Regions from separate parts of the Streptomyces sp. NPDC093568 genome, predicted to be linked through region 3. Evidence: riboswitches for the same ligand, from Rfam matches in the RefSeq annotation. Region 3 holds a riboswitch; each other region holds the start of a gene.

Region 1 (9,365 bases), on a different contig from region 3:
GGTGGTTCGGGCAGTTGGTCGAGGCGGCGCCGCTCAGCACCTGGCCGGGCCGGCTCGGCGGCCGTACACCCCGGGAGATCGTGGCGCTGCCGGTCGCGGACGACTGGCAGGCCGAGCTGCACGCGGCCTGGTGCCGGGCGGCCGTACGGCAGCGGGACGCGGAGTGGTCCAGGGCGCTGCTCGGGTCGCCCTCGGCCCCGGAGGCCGGCGGCCCGGGGGCGGTGTCCCTGGCCGAGCGCGCGAAGCTGCTCGGCACACTGGGCCCCGCCGAGCGGGCCGAGTGGGTCGCCGGGTTCATCGCGACGCACGGTCTGTCGGAGGCGTTTCAGCTGCTGGGGGTCTGCGCGGTGCCGTGGGGCGCGCCGCTCGGGCGGGCGGTGGTCGACGCGCTCAACATCGCGCGGGACGCGGGGAGTTATCCATGGAGCTTCAGCGGAGTGATGGGCCTGGCCGAGCGCTGCCTCGACCCGGCCGAGGCGAGCCGTCTGGACGGCCTGCTGGCGGTACCGGACGAACCGGAGGACGCGTCGCCGGGGGCCGGGGGGTACTGGGCGGAGGCGTTCCAGCGGCTGGTGACGACCTTGCGGCTGCGGGCCGCCATGCTGGCCGAGCTGAAGTCATCCGGCCCCGCCACCGCGGACGGTCAACCCGCGCACCCGGACCGGCAGCCGGTCCACCCGCACCGACAGCCGGCTCAGCCGCCGGAGGCCGCCGGCTGACGCACGTTCGCCCGGACCCAGTCCACGATCGACTGCGTCGTCGCGCCGGGCGTGAAGATCTCCGCGACGCCCTTCTCCTTCAGCGGCGCGATGTCGTCCTCGGGGATGATCCCGCCGCCGAAGACGAGGATGTCCTCCGCGTCGCGCTCCTTCAGGAGCTCGATCACGGCGGCGAAGAGAGTGTTGTGGGCCCCGGAGAGGATGGACAGGCCGATCGCGTCGGCGTCCTCCTGGATCGCCGTGTCGACGATCTGCTCGGGGGTCTGGTGAAGCCCGGTGTAGATGACCTCCATACCGGCGTCGCGCAGCGCCCGCGCGATCACCTTGGCACCACGATCGTGGCCGTCGAGTCCCGGCTTGGCCACCACCACGCGGATCGGACCGGCTGCCACACCCATCACTGCCTCCATGAAGCGACTACATCCATCCGTACCGACAAGCACCGCACATATATGAGTTATGCCGCACAGACGGCACATGTCATACATGGTGCGCGTATCGCACTTCTCCGCCGCTCACCGCACCGGACGCGTCACCACGGCACGGACGCCCCGGGCCACGCTGCCGGAAGAAGTGAACGGACGTTATCGCCAGCATCCCGCAACCGGCAGTTTCGCGGTGTACACCGAGGGGGAAATCACACGGTGGGACACGTTCGCCGCGCACCGTTCCATATCTCTGCGGCACACGGGCCGCAGCAGTCTGCGGTACACGCGTCGCAGCGGGACCAAGCGCAACGGGAGCCGCAACGAGGTCGCCGCACCACCGCGCCGCAGGCCGCGCGACGTGGCGGTGGGGCGCGTCGACGGTGGTACGAAGGGCACGTAGGGCAGGTAAGGCACGACAGCGGGGAAGCCTCCGGCACGTCGGGCAGTCTCCGGACCCCGTCGCCGCGCCGGCAGTCGGCCCCGCCGCGTCATCGGGGCACCACGGCCACCGTGGCCGACTCGGGCGCGCCTCGCTCACCCCACGCGCCCTCCGCATACCCCGCCGACCACCTCGGCCGCGACTTCCACGAGGGCACACGGGGGCCGGAGCCGTCCTCCAGCGTGCCGCAAGGAGGTCGGCCATGAAGGTCACCGGGACAGCGCTCCCCTTTCTCCCGCTCTACCGGCGCCTGCTGCCGAGCAGGCTCGCCGGCCTCTCCCTGGCCCTGCTGAAGGCGACCGCCCTGGAAATCGCGATCCTCGCCGGGCATCTGCTGCTCTACCCCTCCGGCATCACACAGGAGCGCCGCGGCACCCCCACGCTCCCCGGACCGGCCACCGCCCAGCTCCCGACGGAGGCCAAACCCCCCGTCGTCCTGCTCCACGGCTTCATCGACAACCGCTCCGTCTTCGTCCTGCTGCGCCGCAGCCTCGCCCAGCACGGCAGGCACCAGGTCGAGTCGCTCAACTACTCCCCTCTGACCTGCGACATCCGCACCGCCGCCGAGCTGCTCGGCCGGCACATCGAGGGAATCTGCGAGCGGACGGGGAGCAGGCAGGTGGACATCGTCGGGCACAGCCTCGGCGGGCTGATAGCGCGTTACTACGCGCAGCGCCTCGGCGGCGATCTCCGGGTCCGCACGCTCGTCACGCTCGGGACCCCGCACTCCGGCACCCGCGTGGTCCCGCTGGCCAACGCGCACCCCATCGTGCGCCAGATGCGCCCCGGCTCATCGATCCTCGACGAGCTGAGCCGCCCCGCCCCCGGCTGCCGTACGCACTTCGTGAGCTTCTGGAGCGACCTCGACCACCTGATGGACCCGCTGGAGACGGCCTGCATCGATCACCCGGACCTGATGGCGCAGAACGTCCGCGTGAGCGGCGTCGGCCACCTCGCCCTCCCGGTGCACCCCGCCGTGGCGACCGGAATACGGCAGGCCCTCGACATGGCACACCCCACGGCCGAGGTCACCACTGAGCCCAACGGCCTGACAGTGGCGTAACCACCCGAACCAGTCAAAGCCCCCGAACCACCGAGCCCTCAGCCACCCAGCCCCCGGACCCCGAACCCTCGCCGCCCTGCCTCCGACGGCCGCACGACAGGCCCACGACAGTCGTCCGACATCGAACAAACGTCGAACACAAGGCCAACATCGCGCCCGCAGTCCGCCAAAACACGGCCGAATGCCCGTTTCCTGCGCGCGCGAAACCTGCCGAAGATTGTCGTGCCCGCGTACTGCCGGGTACAGTCGCCGCACTGCTCTGGCAGCCCCTGTTGTCGAGGCGAGAGAGAAGTTGGTGAACGATCGTCACCCGTCGGGGACCATGACGTCTCCGGCTTCGGCTTCCGATGCCGCCTCGGCGCACTACGCGTCGTACGGTGCCCAGGAAGCCCATTACGGTGACTCCACCACGTACGGGACGTACGACGCCACCGGATTTGCCGCCGGCCACGCCGCCCCGACCTTCGACGCCGACCCCCTGTTCGGCAGCCTCCCCGGCGAGGCCACGGGCGCGTACGACGCCACCCAGTGGTCCACGGGCAGCCACCACACCGCGCACTACGACGCCTACGCGGCCCAGCACCAGGCCGGTTACGACACCGGCGGGTACGACACCACGGCCTGGACTGCCGAGCACGAGCGGCTCGCGTTCGTCCCGCAGCAGGCCAACGGCCATGACGTCTCCGGCCAGTGGGACGCGAACGCCTGGCTCCAGCCCGACCAGTCAGGGGCCGCGGCCACGGCCGACCAGACCCAGCACTGGGAATGGGGCACGACCGCTTTCGACACCGGGGCATACGACGCCACCCAGTGGAACTCCGACGGCGGTGCGGCGCAGCCGGGCGACGACTACGAGCAGCCAGCAGAATCCTTCGACCAGCAGGCCACGGCGCACTTCGACCAGATCGACCCCGCGGCTTACGACAACTCGACGCAGTACGGCGATCACCCGACGTACGACGAGGCGGCCTCCTACGACCACGCCCCGTACGACGACGAATCGGCCCAGCACGAAGCCGAGTTGACGGCCACGGGCGAGCTCCCCAGCGTCGCCCCCCTCCTCGACGACCAGGAGGAGACCGTTCCGGCCGCTCCCTCCTCCCGCGCCGGCTCCCGTAGCGGGGCGCGCTCCCGTCGCCGTACGCCCCCCAAGCGCTCCGCACTGCTGACCATCGCCGTGCCTTCGGCGTGCGTGATGGGTGTCGCGGGAATCGCTGCCGCGTCCGTCGGCACCCTGAGCGACGACAAGGAAGCGTCGACGCTGGCCTCGGAGGGCGAGGCCGTGAAGCCGTCCACCGCGAACAACAAGCTGGACACCCAGCTCGAGAGTCTCTCGGCCGGCGCCGACGACTTCGCCGACCGGGCCAGCCGTACGCAGGAGCGCATCGACCTCAAGGCCCAACAGGCGGCCGAGAAGCGGAAGGCCGCCGAGGAGGCCGCCCGCAAGGAGCGGCTGCGCCCGAAGTTCGCGGTCCCGGTCGCGCAGCACGGCCTCAGCGCCTATTTCGGCCAGTCCGGCATCAACTGGATGTCCATCCACACCGGCATCGACTTCCCCGTCTCGTACGGCACGACGGTGATGGCCGCGACCGACGGCACCGTCCGCACGCAGTGGAACAGCGCCTACGGCAACATGATGATCGTGACCGCGAAGGACGGCACGGAGACGTGGTACTGCCACCTCTCCACCTACCGCGTCGCCTCCGGTACGACGGTCAAGGCCGGCGACCCGATCGCGTACTCCGGCAACTCCGGCAACTCGACGGGCCCGCACCTGCACTTCGAGGTACGCCCCGGCGGCGGCTCGGCGATAGACCCGCTGTCCTGGCTGCGCAGCCACGGCCTCGACCCGTCGTAAGCGACGCAGCCGAGAAGCCGCCCACCGCAGGTGAGCGACAAGTCACCCCTCCTCCAAGCCCCCACCCTCAGCGGGGGCGCCCGCCCGTGAGCGCTACAGCTTCTCCACGGGCGCGTACCGCAGCAGCAGCCGCTTCGGCTTGGTGTCCCCGAAGTCGATCGTCGCCTCGGCGTTCGCGCCCGTGCCCTTCACACCCGTCACCGTGCCGAGCCCGAACTGGTCGTGCGTGACACGGTCGCCGACCGCCAGCTGGACGACCGGCTTCTCCGAGGTGCGACGCGTGGCGAAGCCGGACGCGCCCGACGCCGAGGAACGCGAGCGGGACGACGACAGCGAGGCGGCGACCCCGGACACGGGCCCGGAGGAGACCGGCGCGGTCGCCCCCGTCCGCTTCCAGTCGACGTGCGCCGCCGGGATCTCCTCCAGGAAGCGGGACGGCGGGTTGTACGAAGGCTGCCCCCACGCACTCCGCATCGACGACCGCGTCAGATACAGGCGCTCACGCGCGCGCGTGATGCCGACGTACGCCAGCCGCCGCTCCTCCTCCAGCTCCTTGTTCTGGCCGAGGGCGCGCATGTGCGGGAAGACGCCGTCCTCCATGCCGGTGAGGAAGACGACCGGGAACTCCAGGCCCTTGGCGGTGTGCAGGGTCATCAGGGTGATGACACCGGAGCCGTCCTCCTCCTCGTCCGGGATCTGGTCGGAGTCGGCGACCAGCGCGACCCGCTCCAGGAAGTCCGCGAGCCCGGCCGCGGCCTCGCCCTCGCCCGACTCCTGCTCGAACTCCAGGGCGACGGCCGCGAGTTCCTGAAGGTTCTCGATACGGGTCTCGTCCTGAGGATCCGTGGAAGCCTGCAACTCGGCGAGATAGCCGGTCCGTTCAAGGACCGCCTCCAGCACCGTCGCCGGCCCCGCGCCCGACTCGACGATCGTACGGAGCTCCTCCATCAGCGTGTTGAACCGCTTGACGGCATTGGTCGACCGCGCGGCCATGCCGTACGCCTCGTCCACGCGACGCAGCGCCTGCGGGAAGCTGATCTTCTCCCGCTGCGACAGGGCGTCGATCATCGCCTCGGCACGGTCACCGATGCCCCGCTTGGGCACATTCAGAATGCGCCGCAGCGGCACGGAGTCCTCGGGGTTGGCCAGCACCCGCAGATAGGCGAGAACATCCCGGACCTCCTTGCGCTCATAGAACCGAACCCCGCCGACGACCTTGTAGGGCAGCCCGACGCGGATGAAGACTTCCTCGAAGACACGGGACTGGGCATTGGTCCGGTAGAAGACGGCGACGTCGCCGGCCTTCGCGTCGCCCGCGTCCGTCAGTCGGTCTATCTCGTCGGCGACGAACTGCGCCTCGTCGTGCTCGGTGTCCGCGACATAGCCGGTGATGCGCGCGCCCGCGCCCGCGTTGGTCCACAGGTTCTTGGGGCGGCGGGACTCGTTGCGCTCGATGACGGCGTTGGCGGCGGTCAGGATCGTCTGCGTGGAGCGGTAGTTCTGCTCCAGCAGGATCGTCGTCGCGTCCGGGTAGTCCTCCTCGAACTGGAGGATGTTTCGGATGGTGGCGCCCCGGAACGCATAGATGGACTGGTCGGCGTCACCCACCACACACAGCTCGGCGGGCAGAAGATCGTACTCACTGGGCGGCACGTCGACGGGGTGCTCGCTGGTCCCGACGAGCTCGCGCACAAGCGCGTACTGCGCGTGGTTGGTGTCCTGGTACTCGTCCACCAGGACATGGCGGAACCGACGGCGGTAGTGCTCGGCGACATCGGGGAAGGCGCGCAGCAGATTGACCGTCGTCATGATCAGGTCGTCGAAGTCGAGAGCGTTGGCCTCCCGCAACCGCGACTGGTACAGGGCGTAGGCCTGCGCCAGGGTCTTCTCGAAGCCGTCCGTCGCCTGTGCGGCGAAGTCCTCCTCGTCGATCAGCTCGTTCTTCAGGTTGCTGATCTTGGCGCTGAAGGACTTGGGCGGGTACCGCTTGGGATCAAGATCCAGATCCCGGCACACGAGCGCCATCAACCGCTTGCTGTCAGCGGCGTCGTAGATCGAGAAGGAAGACGTGAACCCGAGCTTCTTGCTCTCCCTCCTCAAAATGCGCACGCAAGCGCTGTGGAAGGTCATCACCCACATCGCGTTCGCACGCGGGCCGACGAGCTGCTCGACGCGCTCCTTCATCTCGCCCGCGGCCTTGTTGGTGAAGGTGATCGCGAGGATCTGCCCCGGATGCACCTGCCGCTCGGCCAGCAGGTGGGCGATGCGGTGGGTGAGCACACGCGTCTTGCCGGAGCCCGCCCCGGCCACGATGAGCAGCGGGGTGCCGGAGTGGACGACGGCGGCGCGCTGGTTGTCGTTCAGCCCTTCCAGCAGCGCGGCGGCGTCGATGACCGGCCGCGGGGCACCGTCGCGGTAGTGGCCGTCCCGGTCCGGCGGCACGTCGAACTTCCCCCCGAACAGATCGTCCGGAACCGGTTCCGGAGCGTGATCGTCCTCGGGCGGCGGCGGGTGCTCTTCCTCATGGGCCCGAGGGGCCTGGAGGTCCGCCAGGAAGCTGTCGTCAAAGAGGCTGCTCATCGCTCTCCGAGTCTAGGCCGCCCCACTGACAGCCCGCCGCCGCCCCGGAAACATCACCCATTCCGAATCCCAACGATCTTCCACGCCACCCGCCCTCACCCCCCGCGACCAGGCCTTTACGCGCCGCGACCACCAGGTCAGGCCTGTCACATCACCCAACAAACAAGACAGAACCCGCAACCCCCCGGAGATCCACACAGACCGTCCCACAATCACCCCAAACAACCACCCCCGACGCTAACTGACTCCAAGGTCACGAAAATGTATCGGGCATATCGAACATCAACCTTCACAGACGCCACACGAGTTGGCTACCGTGCCGGGCAGGCCGTACGACCCCCACCGGCGAACGACGCCGGGCCGCGCGGCCTCCGCCGAGTCCGGCGTCACGACGACCGGAGCCGGGGACCCACCGAACTTGGGGTGAATCGGCCCGACTTCCCTTCCCGGGACGGCCGTAGGGCAACCCTTCCGAACCACCCGCCCGAACCCGACAGCTAACTCGGTAGGCGGAGCATGGAAGGAGTCGCCTCCCTTGGCGTCGCACCGCAAGTCGCGTCCCGCCGGTACGCGCGTAGCAGGCATACGCACCCCTGCCCTCGCCACGGCCGCCCTCACATCCGTGGCCCTGCTGTCCCAGACGGCCAACGCCAGCCCGTCGACGGACGACAAGCCCAGCCTCGAAGAGGTCGAGAAGAAGGTCGACGACCTCTACCGCCAGGCGGAGACGGCGACCGAGAAGTACAACGCGGCCAAGGAGAAGACCGCGAAGCAGCGCAAGCGCGTCGACACCCTCCTCGACGACGTCGCCCAGCGCACCCAGAAGCTCAACGAGGCCCGCGAGGAACTCGGCCGCAACGCCGCCGCCCAGTACCGCACCGGCGCGGCGGCCCCCGACACGGCGACCTTCCTGCTCGCGGACACCCCGCAGGACTACTTCGACCAGTCCCAGCTGATGGGCCGCATGACGGACCGTCAGAAGGAATCGGTCGACGAGTACTTCACCGAGCAGTCCGCGACGATGAAGAAGCGCCAGGAGGCCACCGAGAGCCTTCAGACGCTCACCGACTCGCAGAACGACCTCCAGAGCGCCAAGACCACCGTCCAGCAGAAGCTCTCCGCCGCACGCGAACTTCTCTCGAAGCTGACGGCGGAGGAGAAGGCCCGCCTCGCCGAGATCGAGAGGCGCAAGCAGGAGGAGGCCGCGCGCAAGGCGGCCGAACTGGCCCGGCAGCAGGCGGAGGCCGAGCGCCAGCGCGAGGAAGCCGCCGCAGCCGCCGCAGCCGCCCAGCAGCAGGAGAGCGCCGAGACCCCGTCCGACTCGGGCACCTCAGACTCCTCCTCGGACAGCTCCTACGCCACCAAGGCCGAGAAGGCCCTGGCCTTCGCCCGCTCCCAGATCGGCAAGCCGTACGTCTGGGGCGCCACCGGCCCGGACTCCTACGACTGCTCCGGCCTCACCCAGGCCGCCTGGAAGGCCGCCGGCGTGGACATCCCGCGCGTCACCTACGACCAGGTCAACGCCGGCACCACAGTCTCCCTCGCCAATGCCCAGCCCGGCGACCTGGTCTTCTTCTACGACGACATCACCCACGTGGGCATCTACATCGGCAACGGCATGATGATCCACGCCCCGAAGCCGGGCGCGTACGTCCGCGAGGAGTCGATCTACTACGACGGCGAGTCGTCGATCCACAGCGTGGTCCGCCCCGCCTGACCGACCACGCACACACACGACGTCGAGAGGGCACCCCAACGGCGCCGCACCCGCGTACGGCGGGAAGGGGACGTGCCGGGGGGTGTCCGCCCGCAGTGGCCGGCGTCAAGAAACAGCACAACCGCCCCAACCCCAACCGCCGGTCCGAGGACGGACACCCCCCCGCCCCGGCCCCCCCCCCCCCCCCCCCCCCCCCCCCCGGCGGGCCCCCCCCCCCCCCCCCCCCCCACGGCCCCGACCCACCCCCGCCCCGCAGGCGCTAGAGGCACCCCCACCGAGCCCGCCCATGCGCCGCAGGCATCAAGGCGCACCCCCTGCCCCGCGCGCCCCACTCCCAACCCCCACCCCGCTCCATAGCATCGCCCCATGCCCGCCAGCACCACCCCTCCTCCCTCCCCCCTCCACACCTGGTGGTCGCAGCGACCCCCCGCAGCCGGCGCCGCCGTCATGGCGACCGGCATCATCTCGGTGGCCCTGCACCAGACGGGCTACGAAACCCTCTCCCGCATCGCCCTGGCCCTCGCCTCCGCGGCCTGGCTGGCCCTGGCCGGCGACTTCATC
Region 2 (9,365 bases), on a different contig from region 3:
GAGTGACCTGAGCGGGTATCCGTAGCGAACGGTGAAGCCGCGTCCGCCTTGTCCGGCGGACGCGGCTTCACTCATTTCGAGCGGGCGTCGACGGAATTCACGGCACCGTGGCGGCGCATCCGAAAAAGGGCAGCGTAAATTCACCGCCGCCGAATATCTCTCTTTGTATACGGTGCCTGTGTTAATGCCGCAGGCTCGGCATGTTTACGGGATGTTGCGAATTCCTCACACGCTCCGGGCGCGCGCCGGCGGGGCCGAGCCGCAGCCGGTGTGCGGAGATCGCGCGCTCGGTGTGCAGTGCCGTGAGCGCACGGGCGCGTTCGCCGTCGCCGCGCGCCACCGCGTCCACGATCGCGCCGTGCTCGGCCCAGGACTCCACGGGGTTGGCCGGGGCCTCCACGGCATACATCCAGGCGATCTTGTGGCGCAGCTGGGTCAGCATCGAGGTCAGGGCGGGGCTGCCGGAGGCCTGGGCCAGCGTCTCGTGGAACCAGCCGCCCAGGGAGCGCAGGTCGTCGCTGTTTCCCCGCCTGGCCCGCTCCTGTCCCAGCCTGACCAGGCCGCGCAGGACCTTCAGATGGGCCTCGGTGCGGCGCTGCGCGGCCCGGGAGGCGCCCAGCGGCTCCAGGAGGGCGCGCATCTCCAGCAGGTCGGCGGCCTCCTGCTCGGTCGGTTCGGCGACGCACGCGCCCGCGTGCCGACGGGTCACCACGAACCCCTCGGCCTCCAGGGTGCGCAGGGCCTCCCGGACGGGGACGCGGGAGACGCCGTAGCGGCGGGCGAGCAGTTCCTCGGTGAGCCGGCCGCCACGCTCGTGGACACCGGCGACGATGTCGTCCCGGATCGCCGTGCACACCGAATGCGCCGGAATACGCATGACCGACCTCCGCTTTAATCCCCGTGAAACGTCGACGAATGACGTGTTCTCGGTGACTCTATTGCAACGGGCCGGAATTTCCGACGCCGGGCCGGAATCCATGGATATTTTTTGGACAGCGGATCGGATCGGAAACGCCGAAAGCCCCGGCTCGGGGAGCCGGGGCCTCGGTCGGACGCGGTGCCGGCGTCAGACGTTCACGCCGTGCGAGCGCAGGTAGGCGATCGGGTCGATGTCGGAGCCGTACTCCGGGGAGGTGCGGGCCTCGAAGTGCAGGTGGGGCCCGGTGACGTTGCCGGTGGCGCCGGACAGGCCGATCTGCTGTCCGGGAGTGACGCTCTGGCCCACCGAGACGCCGATGGACGACAGGTGGCCGTACTGGGTGTACGTGCCGTCGTTCATCTTGATCACGACGTTGTTGCCGTACGCCCCGCCCCAGCCGGCCTCGACGACGGTGCCGGCGCCGACCGCGTGGACGGCGGTGCCGCTCGCGGCGTGGAAGTCGATGCCGGTGTGGCTGCCGGAGGACCACACGGCCCCGCCGGCCTTGTAGCCCGTGGAGACGTACGAGCCGGCGATCGGGGTGACGAAGGACAGCAGGCGCTTGCGCTCGGCCTCACGGGCGGCGCGCTCCTTGACCTCGCGCTCCAGCGCGGCCTTCGCGGCCGCCTTCTTGCGCGCGGCCTCCTGTGCGGCCTTCTTCGCGGCGGCGGCCTCCTTGGCCGCGCGCTCCTGGGCGATGGCCTGGGCGTCGATCTGGTCCACGATCGAGTTCTCGACGGTGATGACGGGGATGAGGCCGGTCTGCTCCGCGGCGGGCTCGGCGGCGAGCGCCGGAGCGGCCAGCGTGCCCATGACGCCGGTGGCGGTGAGTGCGGCGACGCCCGCCGCACGGGCGGTGGAGCGCTGCATCCGGCTGGGCCGGCGATGCTTCCCGCTGGGACGACTCTTCCCGGTGGCGCAGGTGAACGCCATGTAGTGGCTGGTCCTTTCCTTCCCTCTCGCCTACCGGGTTAGCTGACGGGTTCGGAGCAGGAAGGTCTCCTACGGACCCCCTCGCGGCTCGCGCGGGCGTCCGATTCACCCCAGGGACTGCGGTGGGTCCCCGGCTCCCCTGGCTCGCGCCGTACGGGGACTCGGCGATGGCTGTCCGGTGCCGCGGGCGCGGCGCCGTGCCTGACGGACAGCCCGGAAGACGCTAAACGGGACAACTTTCAATCCCCAAACGGATCCCGGCTTTTGTAGTGCATCCCACAGGTCAGACAGGCAACCTCTCCCTCAATTCGGGCATAAAGGGGCCCTGGTGACTCTTTCGTCACCAGGGCCCCTACGCGCGCGTGGCGCCAGGAGCGTCTCCTGGAACCGCCCGCCGGCGTCTACTCGGCCGCCACGACCGTGACTTCGCCGATGCCGAGGGCCTCGACGGGCTCCCGGATCTCGGCCGCGTCGCCGACGAGGATCGTCACCAGACGGTCCACCGGGAAGGCGCTCACCGCCGCCGCGGTGGCCTCGACGGTGCCGGTGGCGGCGAGCTGCTGGTACAGCGTCGCCTGGTAGTCGTCGGGCAGGTGCTGCTCGACCTGGTCCGCCAGCGTGTTCGCCACGGACGCGGCGGTCTCGTACTTCAGCGGCGCCACCCCGACGAGGTTCTGCACGGCGAAGTCCCGCTCGGCGTCGGTGAGCCCCTCGGCGGCGACGCCCCGCAGGACCTTCCACAGGTCGTCCAGGGCCGGGCCGGTGTTCGGGGTGTCGACGGAGCCGCTGATCGCGAGCATCGCCGCGCCCGAGCCGTCCGGGGCGGAGCGCAGGACCTGCCCGAAGGCGCGCACGCCGTAGGTGTAGCCCTTCTCCTCGCGCAGGACCTTGTCCAGGCGGGAGGTGAGGGTGCCGCCGAGGCAGTACGTGCCGAGCACCTGGGCGGGCCACACCCGGTCGTGCCGGTCGGCGCCGACGCGGCCGATCAGCAGCTGCGTCTGGACGGCGCCGGGACGGTCGACGATGACGACGCGCCCGGTGTCGTCGGCGGTCACCGGCGGGACGGGGCGAGGCTCGGCCGAGGAGCCGGTCCAGGCGCCCAGGGTGTCGCCGAGCAGGGCGTCGAGGTCGACGCCGGTCAGGTCGCCGACGACCACGACGGTGGAGGTGGCGGGGCGGACATGCCGCTCGTAGAAGGCGCGTACGCCCGCCGAGTCGATCCCCTCGACGGTGTCCTCGGTGCCCTGGCGGGGGCGGGACATGCGCGAGGTCGGCGGGAACAGCTCCTTGGAGAGCTCCTTGGCGGCTCGGCGCGAGGGGTTGGCCAGCTCGTGCGGGATCTCGTCGAGGCGGTTGCGCACCAGGCGCTCCACCTCGGCGTCGTCGAAAGCGGGCGCCCGGAGCGCGTCGGCGAGCAGGCCCAAGGCCTTCGGCAGCCGGGAGACGGGGACTTCCAGGCTGACGCGGACGCCGGGGTGGTCGGCGTAGGCGTCGAGCGTGGCGCCGCAGCGCTCCAGCTCGGCGGCGAACTCCTCGGCGGTGTGCTTGTCAGTGCCCTCGGACAGGGCGCGCGCCATGATCGTGGCGATGCCGTCGAGGCCCTTCGGCTCGGCGTCCAGGGGCGTGTCCAGGAGCACCTCGACGGCGACGACCTGCTGGCCGGGGCGGTGGCAGCGCAGGACCGTGAGGCCGTTGTCCAGCTTGCCGCGCTCGGGTGCCGGGAATGCCCAGGGCCGCGGCCGGCCGGCCTTGGGCTGCGGGTGGAACTCCATGCTGGCGAGCTCGGTCACTGGGCCGACTCCTCGTTCTCGTCGGTGGTGGCGGCTTCCGCGTCCTCGTCGGCGACCGGCTCGTACACCAGCACCGCGCGGTTGTCGGGACGCAGCCGGGCCTGGGCGACCGCCTTGACCTCCTCGGCGGTGACGTCGAGGACGCGCTTGACCGCGGTGAACGCCAGCTGCGGGTCACCGAACAGGACGGCGTACCGGCACAGTTCGTCGGCGCGGCCCGCGACCGTGCCGAGCCGGTCCAGCCACTCGCGCTCGAGCTGGGCCTGGGCGCGCTCCATCTCCTCGGCGGTGGGGCCCTCCTGCGCGAAGCGGGCGAGCTCCTCGTCGACGGCCGACTCGATGACGGGCACCTCGACATCGCCGGAGGTCTTCACGTCCAGCCAGCCCAGGGAGGGCGCTCCGGCCAGGCGCAGCAGGCCGAACCCGGCCGCCACCGCCGTACGGTCACGCCGCACGAGCCGGTTGTACAGACGGGAGGACTCGCCGCCGCCGAGCACGGTCAGCGCCAGGTCGGCGGCGTCGCACTCGCGCGTGCCGTCCTTGGGGAGGCGGTAGGCCGCCATCATCGCGCGCGCCGGGACGTTCTCCTCGACGACCTCGCGCAGCTGCTCGCCGATGGTGTCGGGCAGCGAGCCGTCGCGCGGCGCGGGCTTGCCGTCGTGGGAGGGGATGGTGCCGAAGTACTTCTCGACCCAGGCGAGCGTCTGCTCGGGGTCGATGTCGCCGACGATCGACAGCACGGCGTTGTTGGGCGCGTAGTAGGTGCGGAAGAACGCGCGGGCGTCCTCCAGGCTGGCCGCGTCCAGGTCGGCCATCGAGCCGATCGGCGTGTGGTGGTACGGGTGCCCGTCCGGGTACGACAGGGCGGTCAGCTTCTCGAAGGCCGTGCCGTACGGAACGTTGTCGTAGCGCTGGCGGCGCTCGTTCTTGACGACGTCGCGCTGGTTCTCCAGGCCCTCCTCGTCGAGCGCCACCAGGAGGCTGCCCATGCGGTCGGCCTCCAGCCACAGCGCGAGCTCCAGCTGGTGGGCGGGCATGGTCTCGAAGTAGTTGGTGCGCTCGAAGCTGGTGGTGCCGTTCGGCGAGCCGCCGGCGCCCTGGACGAGCTCGAAGTGCCCCGTGCCCTTGACGCTGCTCGACCCCTGGAACATCAGGTGCTCGAAGAGGTGGGCGAGTCCGGTACGGCCCTTGACCTCGTGGCGGGAGCCGACGTCGTACCAGAGACAGACCGCGGCGACCGGCGTGAGGTGGTCCTCGGAGAGCACCACGCGCAGGCCGTTGGCCAGGCGGTGCTCCGTCGCGGTGAGGCCGCCGGATTGTGCCTCCGGTGTGGCCGTGTGACCCATGGGCAAGGTGTCCTTCCGGTCGCGTGCACTGCGCTTTGCCGAGCAGTTCGGCTTGCGTTCCTGCCACTGTATGCAGCGTCCGAAGGGTCGGCGAAGTTCCCGGTCAGAACGCCTGGGTGCGACGCGTGGGCGCGAGCCCGGGCACTGCCCGCCCCGGGTCCGCGCTTCGCGCCCCGACCTGCGGATCGGGGACGGCCGCGGGCCGCCGCGTGGTCGCGCACTCCCGCGCGGCCCGGGCGACCTCGCCGGACCCCCTGTCGATCACTCCGGCGAGTGAACGGTGAACCGGCGTGACCTTGCCGCCGGGGGCGACGCACCCCATGGAGCGGCACCCGTGGCCGCCTGTCGGTAGGGCCCGGGAATTCCGCGGGACCGCTCCTGGCCCGTTGCACGTCCGCGTGCAAGCACCGGGCCGGCCTGGGAGTTGATGCCGGTTCCCTCCCCTCGGTCGCCGTCGGGGGCGGACGTCGGCGACACTTCTCACGCGCCGGGTGGGAGGCCAACATCGGATCCTGGTCGGTGGTTGTCAGTGCCGCGGTCCACAATGGTCCGCGTCATATCCGTCAAACGCTTCAGCAAGGAGCCGGCAGCGATGGCCCGCCGTAGCACGAAGACCCCGCCGCCCGACGACTCGTACGAGGAGAAGATCCTCGACATCGACGTCGTCGACGAGATGCAGGGCTCCTTCCTCGAGTACGCGTACTCGGTCATCTACTCCCGAGCCCTGCCGGACGCTCGCGACGGGCTCAAGCCGGTGCATCGCCGCATCGTGTACCAGATGAACGAGATGGGCCTGCGCCCCGACCGCGGCTATGTGAAGTGCGCCCGCGTCGTCGGCGAGGTCATGGGTAAGTTGCACCCGCACGGCGACGCGTCGATCTACGACGCCCTGGTGCGCATGGCCCAGCCCTTCTCGATGCGCGTCCCGCTGGTCGACGGTCACGGCAACTTCGGCTCGCTGGGCAACGACGACCCGCCGGCCGCCATGCGGTACACCGAGTGCCGGCAGGCGCAGGCGACGAGCCTGATGACCGAGTCGATCGACGAGGACACGGTCGACTTCGCGCCCAACTACGACGGTCAGGAGCAGGAGCCGGTGGCGCTGCCCGCCGCCTTCCCGAACCTCCTGGTCAACGGCGCCTCGGGCATCGCCGTCGGCATGGCCACGAACATGCCGCCGCACAACCTCGGCGAGGTCATCGCGGCCGCCCGCCATCTGATCCGCCACCCGAACGCGGATCTGGACACCCTGATGAAGTACGTCCCGGGCCCCGACCTGCCCACGGGCGGCCGGATCGTCGGCCTCGCCGGTATCCGGGACGCGTACGAGTCGGGCCGCGGCACCTTCAAGATCCGCGCCACGGTGGAGATCGAGACCGTGACCGCCCGCCGCAAGGGCCTCGTCATCACCGAGCTGCCCTTCGCGGTCGGCCCGGAGAAGGTCATCGCCAAGATCAAGGACCTGGTCGGCTCGAAGAAGATCCAGGGCATCGCCGACGTCAAGGACCTCACCGACCGCGCGCACGGCCTGCGCCTGGTCATCGAGATCAAGAACGGCTTCGTGCCGGAGGCGGTCCTCGAACAGCTCTACAAGCTGACGCCGATGGAGGAGTCCTTCGGTATCAACAACGTCGCGCTGGTCGACGGCCAGCCCCTCACCCTGGGCCTCAAGGAGCTCCTGGAGGTCTACCTCGACCACCGCTTCGAGGTCGTCCGGCGCCGCAGCGAGTTCCGCCGCGGCAAGCGCCGTGACCGTCTGCACCTGGTCGAGGGCCTGCTCACGGCGCTCGTCGACATCGACGAGGTCATCCGTCTGATCCGCTCCAGCGAGAACAGCGCCGAGGCGAAGGAGCGCCTGATGGAGCGCTTCTCGCTGTCCGAGGTCCAGACCCAGTACATCCTCGACACGCCGCTGCGCCGCCTCACCAAGTACGACCGCATCGAGCTGGAGGCGGAGAAGGAGCGGCTCAACGCGGAGATCGCCGAGCTGACCCGGATCCTCGAGTCGGACGCCGAGCTGCGCAAGCTGGTCTCCTCCGAACTGGCGGCGGTGGCCAAGAAGTTCGGTACCGAGCGGCGCACGGTCCTGCTGGAGGCGGCGGGCACCCCGGTCGCCGCCGTGCCGCTGCAGGTGGCGGACGACCCTTGCCGGGTGCTGCTGTCGTCCACGGAGCTGCTGGCCCGTACGGCCAACGGCGACCCGTTCGCCGAGGACGGCGACGCCAAGCGCTCCAAGCACGACGTGATCGTCTCGGCGGTGCCGGCCACGGCACGCGGCGAGGTGGGCGCGGTGACGTCCGCCGGCCGGCTGCTGCGGATCAACGTCATCGATCTGCCTCAGCTGCCGGAGACGGCGTCGAGACCGAACCTCGCGGGCGGCGCGCCGCTGTCGGAGTTCGTCTCCCTGGAGGACGGCGAGTCGGTGGTCTGCCTGACGACGCTGGACGAGTCCTCCCCCGGCCTCGCGATCGGCACGGCGCAGGGTGTCGTGAAGCGTGTGGTGCCCGACTACCCGTCCAACAAGGAGGAGTTGGAGGTCATCACCCTGAAGGAGGGCGACCGGATCGTCGGCGCGATCGAGCTGCGCACGGGTGAGGAGGACCTGGTCTTCATCACGGACGACGCCCAGCTGCTGCGCTACCAGGCCGCGCAGGTCCGGCCGCAGGGCCGGGCCGCGGGCGGTATGGCGGGCATCAAGCTCACCGAGGGCGCGAAGGTCATCTCCTTCACGGCGGTGGACCCGGCGGCCGACGCGGTGGTGTTCACGGTCGCGGGCTCGCGCGGCACGCTGGACGACTCGGTCCAGACGACGGCCAAGCTGACCCCGTTCGACCAGTTCCCGCGCAAGGGCCGCGCCACGGGCGGTGTCCGCTGCCAGCGGTTCCTGAAGGGCGAGGACTGCCTGTCCCTGGCCTGGGCGGGCGCCACCCCGGCCCGGGCCGCACAGAAGAACGGCACCCCGGTCGAGCTCCCGGAGATGGATCCGCGCCGCGACGGCTCGGGGGTGTCGCTGGCCAAGACGGTGTCGGTGGTGGCGGGGCCGGTGTAGGCCGGCCTACACCGACTGGTCCGACTGGTCCGACTGGTCCGACTGGTCGGACAGGTCGGACAGGTCGTCCGGGCCCCGCCCGTCAGGGTCTTGCACATAGCGCAGAACGCCCCACATGCCGTGCTCGTCGGTGTGTGGGGCGTCGCTCTTGCACGCGTCGAGTTCCTTGGCGATGGCGGCGGTGTCGATGCCGGACCCGATCAGGACGAGCTGGGTGGGACGGGCGCCGGCGGCCGGCCACGGCTCCGGGTAGAAGCGCAGGAACGGCCCGACGGCGTGCACGGCGTAGCGGTTCGCGGTGTCGTACGGGCCGAAGTCGACGTACCCCTTGATCCGGTACAGCCCCTGCGGCCTGCTGTCCAGGAACGCCATCAACCGGCGCGGATCGAGCGGCTCTTCGGAGACGAAGGACAGGCTGTCGTAGGCGCTGTGCAGATGGTCGGCGTGGTCCTCGCCATGGCGCTCGTACAGGTCGTCGAACGACAGCTGCCCGATACGTTCCTCGGTGGGCCGGCAGTCGAAGAGGAACTCGGGGTCGACACGACCGTAGATGGCGGGCACGACGGCGGCGCGCTCGGCGAGCTCACGGACGACCCCGAGGACGCGCTCCCCGTCGCCGGCCCGGTCGGTCTTGTTGACCACGACGAGGTCGGCGAGCGCGAGATGCCGCTCGATCTCGGGGTGCTTGGCGCGCGTGTCGTCGAACTCGACGGCGTCGACGACCTCGACGAGCCCGCCGTACACGATGCCGGGATGCTCACTGGCGAGCACCATGCGCACGAGTTCCTGGGGCTCGGCAAGCCCGCTGGCCTCGATGACGATGACGTCGATGCCGGTGGCGGGCCGGGCCAGCCGCTCCAGATAGACGTCCAGCTCACTGGCGTCGACCGCGCAGCACAGACAGCCGTTGCCGAGGGAGACGGTGGAGTCGCCGAGCGCGCCGGCGACGGCCATGGCATCGATCTCGATGGCGCCGAAGTCGTTGACGATGGCCCCGATGCGGGTGCCTCCGCTGCGGTGGAGGAGGTGGTTGAGCAGAGTCGTCTTGCCGGAACCGAGGAATCCGGCGAGAACGACGACCGGGATCTGCTGCGGACCGGGGCTCGGCTTGCTCAACGTGCGACCTTTCTCACGCCGACGGGTGCACCGGCTCGCGGCTCGGCGCACATAGGAGGATCTGAATGCCGACCCAGGATACGAGCCGGAAGAATCCCCGCGAAGTGAACGATTGTTAGCAGCACTTGCCGGGCAGACGTTGGGCATGGCGCCGGAGTGTGCGACCCTCGCATCCCTCTGTGCGCCTCCTCTCCGCCTCCCCGCCGATCAGA
Region 3 (9,365 bases):
ACCACCCGCCTCACCCACACCGGCACCCCCATCGGCTCGCCCGCCTACATGGCCCCCGAGCAGGCGATGGGCGGCGCGGTCGGCCCGTACACCGACCTGTACGCACTCGGCGTGCTGATGCACGAACTGCTCAGCGGAGACGTGCCGTTCTCCGGCTCGACCGCGCTCGGCGTGCTGCACCGGCATCTGTACGAGCCGCCGGTGCCCGTGCGCCGGATTCGCCCCGAAGTCCCCGAGGCACTCGAAGCCCTGGTGCTGCGGCTGCTCGCGAAGGACCCGCAGCACCGCCCCGCCTCCGCGCAGGACGTGTACGAGGCCCTGGCACCGCTCCTGCCCGCGCGCGGCACCCCCACCGGAGAGCCCCGCGACCCCGCCCGCCCCTTCCTGCGCCCGCACGCCCCCTGGCCGGACCGCGCCCGCACCCCCGCACCCCAGCCGGCGCCCGCCACCCCGATCACCCCCGACACCGAGAAGACGGACGTCGCGCGGGCCGTCGACGAGGTCAAGCGGCTGCTCGGCGAGGGCCGTATCACCCAGGCCGTCGACATCCTCGGCTCGATCCTGCCGACCGCGGCCGAACGGCACGGCGAGCACTCCCCGGTGGTGCGCACCCTGCGCAAGCAGTACGCGGCCACGCTCATGGACGACGGCCAGTACCGGCGCGCGCTGCCCGAACTGCGCCGCCTCGCCGACGAACGCGCCGCCGAGGCCGGCCAGGCCGACCCGCAGGCCCTGCGGTTCCGCTTCGACGTGGCCCAGTGCCTCGAACAGCTCGGTGAGCCGGCGGCCGCGCTCGCCCAGTACCGCGCGCTGCTGCCGTACTACGAGAACCAGTACGTCTCCGGCGACCCCGAGCTCGCCCACGACGTCCGCCGCCGCATCGGCCACCTCCTGCTCGCCCTGGGCGACCGCCCCGCCGCCCACGACACCCTGGCCCGCCTCCTGATCGACGTGGAGCGCCTGCACGGCCCCGGCCACCCGGTCGCGGCGGAGGTGCGGCGGACCCTGCAGTGGCTCGGGCAGGTGCGCGGCTAGTTCCTGGCGGCGGGTTGAGGGTCTGTGGCACACGCCGACCCCCCGCATGGCGGTGTGCGGCGGTGCCCGAAGTCCTGGTGAATCGTTGGTCCAATGGGTTGGCCAGAGCTTGCCCACTGCCTACCATCGATCACCGCAAGACTTTGTGCGCCCGCCCGTCGCCCGACCACCACCCCTGGTGGAGACGCTGCGCGCCGCACCTGTTGTTGCGCTCTCCTCGGGAGGTCTCCTTGCACCGCCGCCGTCGCACCGCGTTCCTGCTATCCGCCGCGATCGTCGCGGCGCCCCTGCTGACCGCCTGCGGATCCGACGCGCACCCCGGTGCGGCCGCCGTCGTCGGCGGCCAGCGGATCACCGTCTCGCAGCTGGAGGGCAGGGTGAGCGAGGTGCGCGCGGCTCAGCGCGCGGCCGTGCCCGACGAGGCCGCGTACTCGCAGGTGATCGCCAAGTCCGGGACCCTCCCGCGCGACGTCCTGCACAACATGGTTCTCGACGAGGTGCTGCACAAGGCCGCCCAGGACGCGGGTGTGACCGTCACCCGCAAGGAGATCCAGGAGATGCGCGGCGGCCTGGAGGAGCAGGTCGGCGGCGCGAAGGCCCTGGAGACCGCCTGGCTCCAGCAGTACGGCATCCCGCCGCAGCGACTCGACGAGAACCTCCGCCTCCAGCTGGAGGCCCAGAAGCTCGCCACCAGCCTCGGCACCGACACCGGCAAGCCCGCCTTCTGGAACGCCCTGGCCGGGGCGTCCAAGAAGCTCGACATCGACATGAACCCGCGCTACGGCACCTGGGACGTGCAGAAGAGCAGCCGGGCGGACGCGAAGACGCCGTGGGTGCGTGAGGTGACGGCGGCGGGCGCGCAGCAGCCGATGTGACGGCGACCGGGGCGGGGACAGTCGCGGAGCCCCACCCGGCCTGTGGATAACTTCCGGGGTCGTCGGTCGCTTGGGTTACGTTCGGATCGTGAACGCAACCAGCCCCGAAGCCGCCGCCGACCCCGGCCGCATCGTCCTGCTCACCACCAGCCACCGTGTCGCCCCCGGCCTGCTGTCCTGGCCCGCGTGGCAGGCGCTGCACTCCGCCGACCGCGTGCTGTGCGCGGACGGCGCGCACCCGCAGCTGCCGTATCTGCGCGAGGCCGGGATCACCGTCGACGAGGCCGCCCCGACCGCGCAGGACCTGATCGAGGCGTGCGCCGGCGGCCGCACGGCCGTGGTCGTGGCGACCGGCGAGGGCGAGCCCGCGCTCACCGACGGCCTCGCCCGCCTCGCCGGCACCGGCCGCGTCCAGATGCCGGAGCTGGAGCTGCTCCCCGCCTCCTACGACCTGCCCGGCGCCCGGCTCCTCGACCTCGTCCAGGTCATGGACCGCATCCGCGCCGAGTGCCCCTGGTCCTCCCAGCAGACCCACAAGGGCCTGGCGAAGTACGGCATCGAGGAGGCCTACGAGCTCGTCGAGGCGATCGAGGACGGTGACCGCGACGAACTCCGCGAGGAGCTGGGTGACGTCCTCCTCCAGGTCGTCTTCCACGCCCGGATAGCCGAGGAGGATCCGGAAGCCCCCTTCTCCATCGACGACGTGGCCGGCGGCATCGTCGCCAAGCTCATCCACCGCCACCCCCATGTCTTCGGCGACGAGACGGCGACCACCCCCGAGGAGGTCAAGGAGCACTGGCTGCGCACGAAGGCGGTCGAGAAGCGGCGCGAGTCGGTGACGGAGGGCATCCCGCTCGGCCAGCCGGGCCTCGCCCTCGCGGCCAAGCTGGCGTCCCGGGTGCGCACGGCGGGTCTGGAGGTGCCACTGCCGACGGGGGAGGGCCTCGGTTACGAGCTGCTGGCGATGGCGGTCAGAGCGGAGGCGGCCGGCGTGGACCCGGAGGCGGCCCTGCGGGTGGCGGCCAGGACCTACCGGGACGCGGTGCGAGCCGCGGAGGGCCTCGGCGCCGTGTAGCTTCCAGGGCTCTCGGCGGGCCGCGGATGGCCTTGGTGCGCCGTTGCTTTCCGGGCTTTCGGCGGGCCGCGGATGGTCTTGGTGCGCCGTTGCTTTCCGGGCTTTCGGCGGGCCGCGGATGGTCTTGGTGCGCCGTTGCTTTCCGGGCTTTCGGCGGGCCGCGGATGCTTGGTGCCCTGTAGCTTCCCGGGCTCTCGGCGGGCCGCGGATGGCCCCGGCGCCCCGTAGCTTTGCGGGTCTCTCGGCGAGCCACGGATGGCCCCGGCGCCCCGTAGCTTCCCGGTCTCTCCGCGAGCCGCGGATGGCCTCGGCGCCCCGTAGCCTCCCGGGCCCTCGGGCGAGCCCGGAAGACCTCGGCGCCCCGTAGCCTCCCGGCCCCTCGGCGCACCCCCCGACCCGCCAGCTACCGTCAAGGAGTGACCAACCAGCCCACCCCCACCCCGACCCCCACCCCCGGGCCCCCGGACCTCTTCACCTGGGAGTTCGCCACCGACCCCTACCCGGCCTACGCCTGGCTCCGTGAGCACGCCCCCGTGCACAGGACACGGCTGCCCAGCGGGGTGGAGGCCTGGCTGGTCACCCGGTACGCCGACGCCAAGCAGACCCTCGCCGACCCCCGGCTCTCCAAGAACCCGGCCCACCACGACGAGCCCGCGCACGCCAAGGGCAAGACCGGTATCCCGGGGGAGCGCAAGGCCGAGCTGATGACGCATCTGCTCAACATCGACCCGCCGGACCACACGAGGCTGCGCCGGCTCGTCTCGAAGGCCTTCACGCCCCGCAGGGTCGCCGAGTTCGAGGGCCGGGTGCAGGAGCTCACCGACCAACTCATCGACGGGTTCGCGGAGAAGGGGAGTGCCGACCTGATCCACGAGTTCGCCTTCCCGCTCCCCATCTACGCCATCTGCGACCTGCTGGGCGTCCCCCGCGAGGACCAGGACGACTTCCGGGACTGGGCGGGCATGATGATCCGGCACCGGGGCGGCCCGAGGGGCGGGGTCGCGCGGTCGGTGAAGAAGATGCGCGGCTATCTCGCGGACCTCATCCACCGCAAGCGCGAGGCACTTCCCGCCACTCCCGACCCCGGCGAGGACCTCATCTCGGGTCTCATCCGCGCCTCCGACCACGGTGAGCACCTCACCGAGAACGAGGCCGCGGCGATGGCCTTCATCCTGCTGTTCGCCGGTTTCGAGACGACCGTCAACCTCATCGGCAACGGCACCTACGCGCTGCTCACCCACCCCGAGCAGCGCGCCCGCCTCCAGTCCTCGCTCGCCGCGCACGAGACCGCCCTCCTGGAGACCGGTGTGGAGGAACTCCTGCGCTACGACGGCCCCGTCGAGCTCGCCACCTGGCGGTTCGCCACCGAGCCGCTCACCATCGGCGGGCAGGACATCGCGGCCGGCGACCCCGTCCTCGTCGTGCTGGCCGCCGCCGACCGCGATCCGGAGCGGTTCGCCGACCCGGACGTCCTCGACCTCGGCCGCCGCGACAACCAGCACCTCGGTTACGGCCACGGCATCCACTACTGTCTCGGCGCCCCGCTCGCCCGGCTGGAGGGCCAGACCGCACTCGCCACTCTCCTCACGCGCCTTCCGGACCTCCGACTCGCGGTGGATCCGGGGGAGTTGAGATGGCGCGGCGGTCTGATCATGCGCGGACTGCGCACGCTTCCGGTGGAGTTCACCCCAGTTGGGTGACTCTGTCCGCCGTCGTGAACGTGACACGCGCTCATGTCTGTGATCTTCACGTGATCTACGCGGCATTAACTTGTGACAAGTGATCGTCTGCCTATACGTTCACGGATCAACAAGGCGCCCAGGTTTTACGCGCCCTGGTCACTGTTGTCTCGTGAAAGGCCCCCGCATGCTCTCCGGGAACGGTCGTCACCGTCGCCCCCGTCAGGCTCCGGCTCTCCTCGTCGCGGCCGGCGTGACCGGGTCCGCCATCGCCATCCCGCTCCTCGGCGCCACGGGCGCGAGCGCGGCCGAGGGCAACGTGTGGGACAAGGTGGCCGACTGTGAGAGCGGCGGCTCCTGGAGCGCGGACACCGGCAACGGGCGTTACGGCGGGCTCCAGTTGACCCAGAACGACTGGGAGAAGTACGGCGGCCTCGACTACGCGACCAGTCCCGACCTGGCCAGCCGCTCCCAGCAGATCGCCGTGGCGCAGGACGTCCTGGCGGACCGGGGGACCAGCCCCTGGGGAACCTGCGCGGTGCTCAACGGGCTCACGCCGAAGTCCGGCTCGGTCGATCTCGACACCGGAGTGGCGGAGGACTCACCCTCCGAGGTGTCTGGTTCATCCGGCTTGCTCGATTCGCCCGGATCATCCGACTCCTCCAACTCGTCGGGTTCATCCGACTCGTCCGACGGCTCGACCCCCTCCGGCGACCCGTCGGACTCGTCGAGCGGCACCCCCGGCACCTCGTCCGGATCGCCCGATAATTCCCCCTCTTCCTCCTCCTCGCCCTCTTCGTCCGAAGGCTCCGAGAAGTCCGATGAGTCACCCGCCGCGAAGGATTCACAGTCGCCGGACAGCTCTCCCATAGAGACGCCCAAGGGTGACAATCAGGACAACTCGGAGCAGGACGCGGGCTCCTGGAGCCTCGTGGACACCGGGTCGATCGACGACGCGACGACGACCGGCTCCGGACGTCATCGCGGCCCCAGCGCCGACGAGAGCGACGCCGTCGACGGTGCCACCAAGTCCACCGGTCGGCACGCCTCGTACAGCGTCCGTGCCGGTGACACCCTCGCCTCCATCGCCGACTCCCTTGACCTCGAAGGCGGGTGGCGCGCGCTGTACAAGGCGAACGAAACGGCCATCGGTCCTGACGCGAACCACATCTTCGCCGGTCAGACCCTGGACGTCCCCGTCGAATAACGGTCGAACGGGGCGAAAAACAGCGCCAGTTCGCGTCATGTTTCGCCATATAATGTCCGTTTTAACAGTAGTGAGAGATAGATCTCAGAAGCCCTGATCGTCTTTGAAATTCCGCGAATCGCGTGTCTACGGTCATGACCGCTCGCCATCAGTGCGAGCCCCGACAGCCGTCACGCCGAATCCTGCCGGCGGCCGTACGGGAACAGTCGTCGCGTAAAGCGCCGTAGGCAGGAGCGGGGGACCCAAGGTTTGCGCCGGGTCCGGCGGTTGAGCCCTTCGGGGCCGTACCGCCGGAGCCGGCTCGGGGTGAAGTCGCGCAACGGAAGCCGGAAGGCGGACGTGCGCGGCCGGGCACTCAACCGGCCCGAACCCGACAGCTCACCTCGCAGGCGTCGGTGAGGGGATCCATCCATGCTGTTTTCCAGCAAGGGCAAGCACCGTCGTCCGTCCAAGGCCGCTCGCGCCATCGCCGTCGTCGGCGTCACCGGTGCCGCCGCCGTCGCCGCCCCGCTGATGGCCGCCGGCAGCGCCTCGGCCGCCACCGCCTCCGAGTGGGACGCCGTCGCCCAGTGCGAGTCCGGCGGCAACTGGTCGATCAACACCGGCAACGGCTACTACGGCGGTCTGCAGTTCTCCGCCTCCACCTGGGCCGCGTACGGCGGCACCGCGTACGCCTCCACCGCCGACCAGGCCAGCAAGGCCCAGCAGATCGAGATAGCCGAGAAGGTCCTCGCGAGCCAGGGCAAGGGTGCCTGGCCGAACTGCGGCACCGGCCTGTCGAGCGCCGCGTACTCCGGCTCCTCCTCGCAGAGCACCGAGTCCACCACCCGCTCCTCCGAGCAGCAGTCGGCCTCCCGCTCCGCCGACCGCCCGGCCGCGAAGAAGAGCGCCAAGACCGTCACCACCCCGACCGGCAAGAAGGTCAAGAAGGGCGACGGCGAGTACAAGGTCGCCAAGGGTGACACCCTCAGCTCGATCGCCGAGGAGAAGAACGTCAAGGGCGGCTGGGAGAAGCTCTTCCAGCTGAACAAGGACATCGTCGAGGACGCGAACCTGATCTACCCCGGTCAGCAGCTGCACCTGAAGTAACAGACGGGCGACAGCTGAACCACGGCGCCTTCATCCACGTGGACCTCATAGTGAAGGCGTCGTGAGGGTCACCCCCGTCCCCACGCTCCCCGCCTCGGTGCGTCTTCCCCCGTACGCACCGGGGCGGGGTTTTTTGTACCGCGTCTTTGTTCCTTTCGGAAACAATTTACTCTCGGTTCTGTCCACGGGGCGGTCGACCGCTGGTCTGGTGCCTGGAGCCGGTTAGGCTCGTCTCGCAGCACCCACCGCGGTCTGCGTACCCGCGTCACATCCGAAGAAGGAGATGCTCGTGCCGTCCATCGACGTCGTCGTAGCCCGGGAAATCCTGGACTCCCGAGGCAACCCCACGGTCGAGGTCGAGGTCGGCCTCGACGACGGCAGCACGGGTCGTGCCGCCGTCCCGTCCGGCGCCTCCACGGGCGCCTTCGAGGCCATCGAGCTCCGCGACGGTGACCCGAACCGCTACCAGGGCAAGGGCGTCGAGAAGGCCGTCCTCGCCGTCATCGAGCAGATCGGCCCCGAGCTGGTCGGCTACGACGCCACCGAGCAGCGCCTGATCGACCAGGCCATGTTCGACCTGGACGCCACCGACAACAAGGGCTCCCTCGGCGCCAACGCCATCCTCGGCGTCTCGCTCGCCGTCGCCCACGCCGCCTCCGAGGCGTCCGACCTGCCGCTGTTCCGCTACCTCGGTGGCCCGAACGCGCACCTGCTGCCCGTCCCGATGATGAACATCCTCAACGGCGGATCCCACGCGGACTCCAACGTCGACATCCAGGAGTTCATGATCGCCCCGATCGGCGCGGAGTCCTTCTCCGAGGCGCTGCGCTGGGGCACCGAGGTCTACCACACCCTCAAGAAGGTGCTGAAGGCCCGCGGCCTGTCCACCGGCCTCGGCGACGAGGGCGGCTTCGCCCCGAACCTCGGCTCCAACCGTGAGGCCCTCGACCTCATCCTCGAGGCCATCAAGGAAGCCGGTTACGCCCCCGGCGAGCAGATCGCCCTCGCGCTCGACGTCGCCGCCTCCGAGTTCTACAAGGACGGCAAGTACCTCTTCGAGGGCAAGGAGCGCTCCGCCGCCGAGATGACGGAGTACTACGAGGAGCTCGTCGCGGCCTACCCGCTCGTCTCCATCGAGGACCCGCTGTTCGAGGACGACTGGGCCGGCTGGAAGGTCATCACCGACAAGCTCGGCGACAAGGTCCAGCTCGTCGGCGACGACCTGTTCGTCACCAACCCCGAGCGCCTCGCCCGCGGCATCGAGGAGGGCACCGCCAACGCCCTCCTGGTCAAGGTGAACCAGATCGGCTCGCTCACCGAGACCCTGGACGCCGTCGAGCTCGCCCAGCGCAGCGGCTTCAAGTGCATGATGTCGCACCGCTCCGGCGAGACCGAGGACGTCACCATCGCCGACCTGGCCGTCGCCACCAACTGCGGCCAGATCAAGACCGGCGCCCCGGCCCGCTCCGAGCGCGTCGCCAAGTACAACCAGCTGCTGCGCATCGAGGAGATCCTCGACGACGCCGCGGTGTACGCCGGCCGCAGCGCCTTCCCGCGCTTCAAGGGCTGACCTCCGCTGACCCCACCTGGGTAAGGCTTAGCCAGTCGTACGTACGTCCCCGTACTCGGTCCCGTACCGTGTGCGGGGACGTACGCACGTGAAAGGGGAGGCGGAGAGCCGATGGCCGTCAAGGACCGGGACCGTTTCTCCACCGCGACCAGGATCCGGTTGCTCGGCGAGCAGACGGCGGCCCGCGTCTACCGCTCCCAGACCAAGCGGCAGGCCCGGCGCTCCAGGCTCACCGGACGCGCCGCGCTGCTCGCGCTGGTGGTCTGCTCCCTCGTCGTGGCGCTGGCCTACCCGATAAGGCAGTACGTCTCCCAGCGTGCCGAGATCGCCGACACGCAGCGGCAGCAGGAGGAGGCCGCCCGGCGCGTCGAGCAGCTGCGCGACCTCAAGGCGCGCTGGCAGGACGACGCGTACGCCGAGCAGCAGATCCGGCAGCGGCTGCACTATGTGATGCCCGGGGAGACCGGTTACGTCGTGATCGACCCGGACGCGGCCAAGAAGTCGCGGACCGACCGGAGCGCGGCGGACCTGCCCTGGTACGCGCACATCTGGGACGGGGTCGACAAGGCCGACGCCGCCACCCAGTGAGAACCGAACCGATAGAAAGACAGGCATGGAAACGCCCCCGCCGCCCACCCCGCGCACCGAGCCCACCGACGCGGACGTCGAGGCCTTCAAGCAGCAGCTCGGGCGCCCCCCGCGCGGGCTGCGCGCGATCGCGCACCGCTGCCCCTGCGGACAGCCGGACGTGGTCGAGACGGCCCCCCGGCTGCCCGACGGCACGCCGTTCCCGACGCTGTACTACCTGACGTGCCCGCGCGCCTCGTCGGCGATC

Evidence for each region. A riboswitch is a leader RNA that binds a small molecule or an ion and turns the genes downstream of it on or off. The one in region 3 is predicted to bind cyclic di-AMP.
Region 1: another riboswitch for cyclic di-AMP. It lies ahead of ACIRD7_RS27365 (NlpC/P60 family protein); the one in region 3 lies ahead of ACIRD7_RS26115 (transglycosylase family protein).
Region 2: another riboswitch for cyclic di-AMP. It lies ahead of ACIRD7_RS00490 (M23 family metallopeptidase); the one in region 3 lies ahead of ACIRD7_RS26115 (transglycosylase family protein).

Annotation. Positions count from the first base shown of each region.
Region 1 is NZ_JBIWJD010000007.1:170,312-179,676, forward strand. It holds gene ACIRD7_RS27335 (DUF5691 domain-containing protein) at 1-719, shown strand, start outside; gene ACIRD7_RS27340 (cobalamin B12-binding domain-containing protein) at 695-1,117, opposite strand; gene ACIRD7_RS27345 (hypothetical protein) at 1,197-1,547, shown strand; gene ACIRD7_RS27350 (lipase family alpha/beta hydrolase) at 1,789-2,649, shown strand; gene ACIRD7_RS27355 (M23 family metallopeptidase) at 2,972-4,507, shown strand; gene pcrA (DNA helicase PcrA) at 4,601-7,087, opposite strand; cyclic di-AMP (ydaO/yuaA leader) riboswitch at 7,450-7,614, shown strand; gene ACIRD7_RS27365 (NlpC/P60 family protein) at 7,623-8,804, shown strand; gene ACIRD7_RS27370 (tellurite resistance/C4-dicarboxylate transporter family protein) at 9,171-9,365, shown strand, end outside.
Region 2 is NZ_JBIWJD010000001.1:110,524-119,888, reverse strand. It holds gene ACIRD7_RS00500 (HPr family phosphocarrier protein) at 1-2, shown strand, start outside; gene ACIRD7_RS00495 (GntR family transcriptional regulator) at 182-877, opposite strand; gene ACIRD7_RS00490 (M23 family metallopeptidase) at 1,067-1,852, opposite strand; cyclic di-AMP (ydaO/yuaA leader) riboswitch at 1,865-2,029, opposite strand; gene ACIRD7_RS00485 (M16 family metallopeptidase) at 2,254-3,642, opposite strand; gene ACIRD7_RS00480 (M16 family metallopeptidase) at 3,639-4,988, opposite strand; gene ACIRD7_RS00475 (DNA topoisomerase (ATP-hydrolyzing) subunit A) at 5,581-8,037, shown strand; gene ACIRD7_RS00470 (CobW family GTP-binding protein) at 8,044-9,153, opposite strand.
Region 3 is NZ_JBIWJD010000006.1:498,880-508,244, forward strand. It holds gene ACIRD7_RS26090 (protein kinase) at 1-1,035, shown strand, start outside; gene ACIRD7_RS26095 (SurA N-terminal domain-containing protein) at 1,266-1,910, shown strand; gene ACIRD7_RS26100 (nucleoside triphosphate pyrophosphohydrolase) at 1,999-2,985, shown strand; gene ACIRD7_RS26105 (cytochrome P450) at 3,402-4,685, shown strand; gene ACIRD7_RS26110 (transglycosylase family protein) at 4,852-5,871, shown strand; cyclic di-AMP (ydaO/yuaA leader) riboswitch at 6,081-6,278, shown strand; gene ACIRD7_RS26115 (transglycosylase family protein) at 6,283-6,960, shown strand; gene eno (phosphopyruvate hydratase) at 7,244-8,530, shown strand; gene ACIRD7_RS26125 (septum formation initiator family protein) at 8,642-9,118, shown strand; gene ACIRD7_RS26130 (DUF501 domain-containing protein) at 9,144-9,365, shown strand, end outside.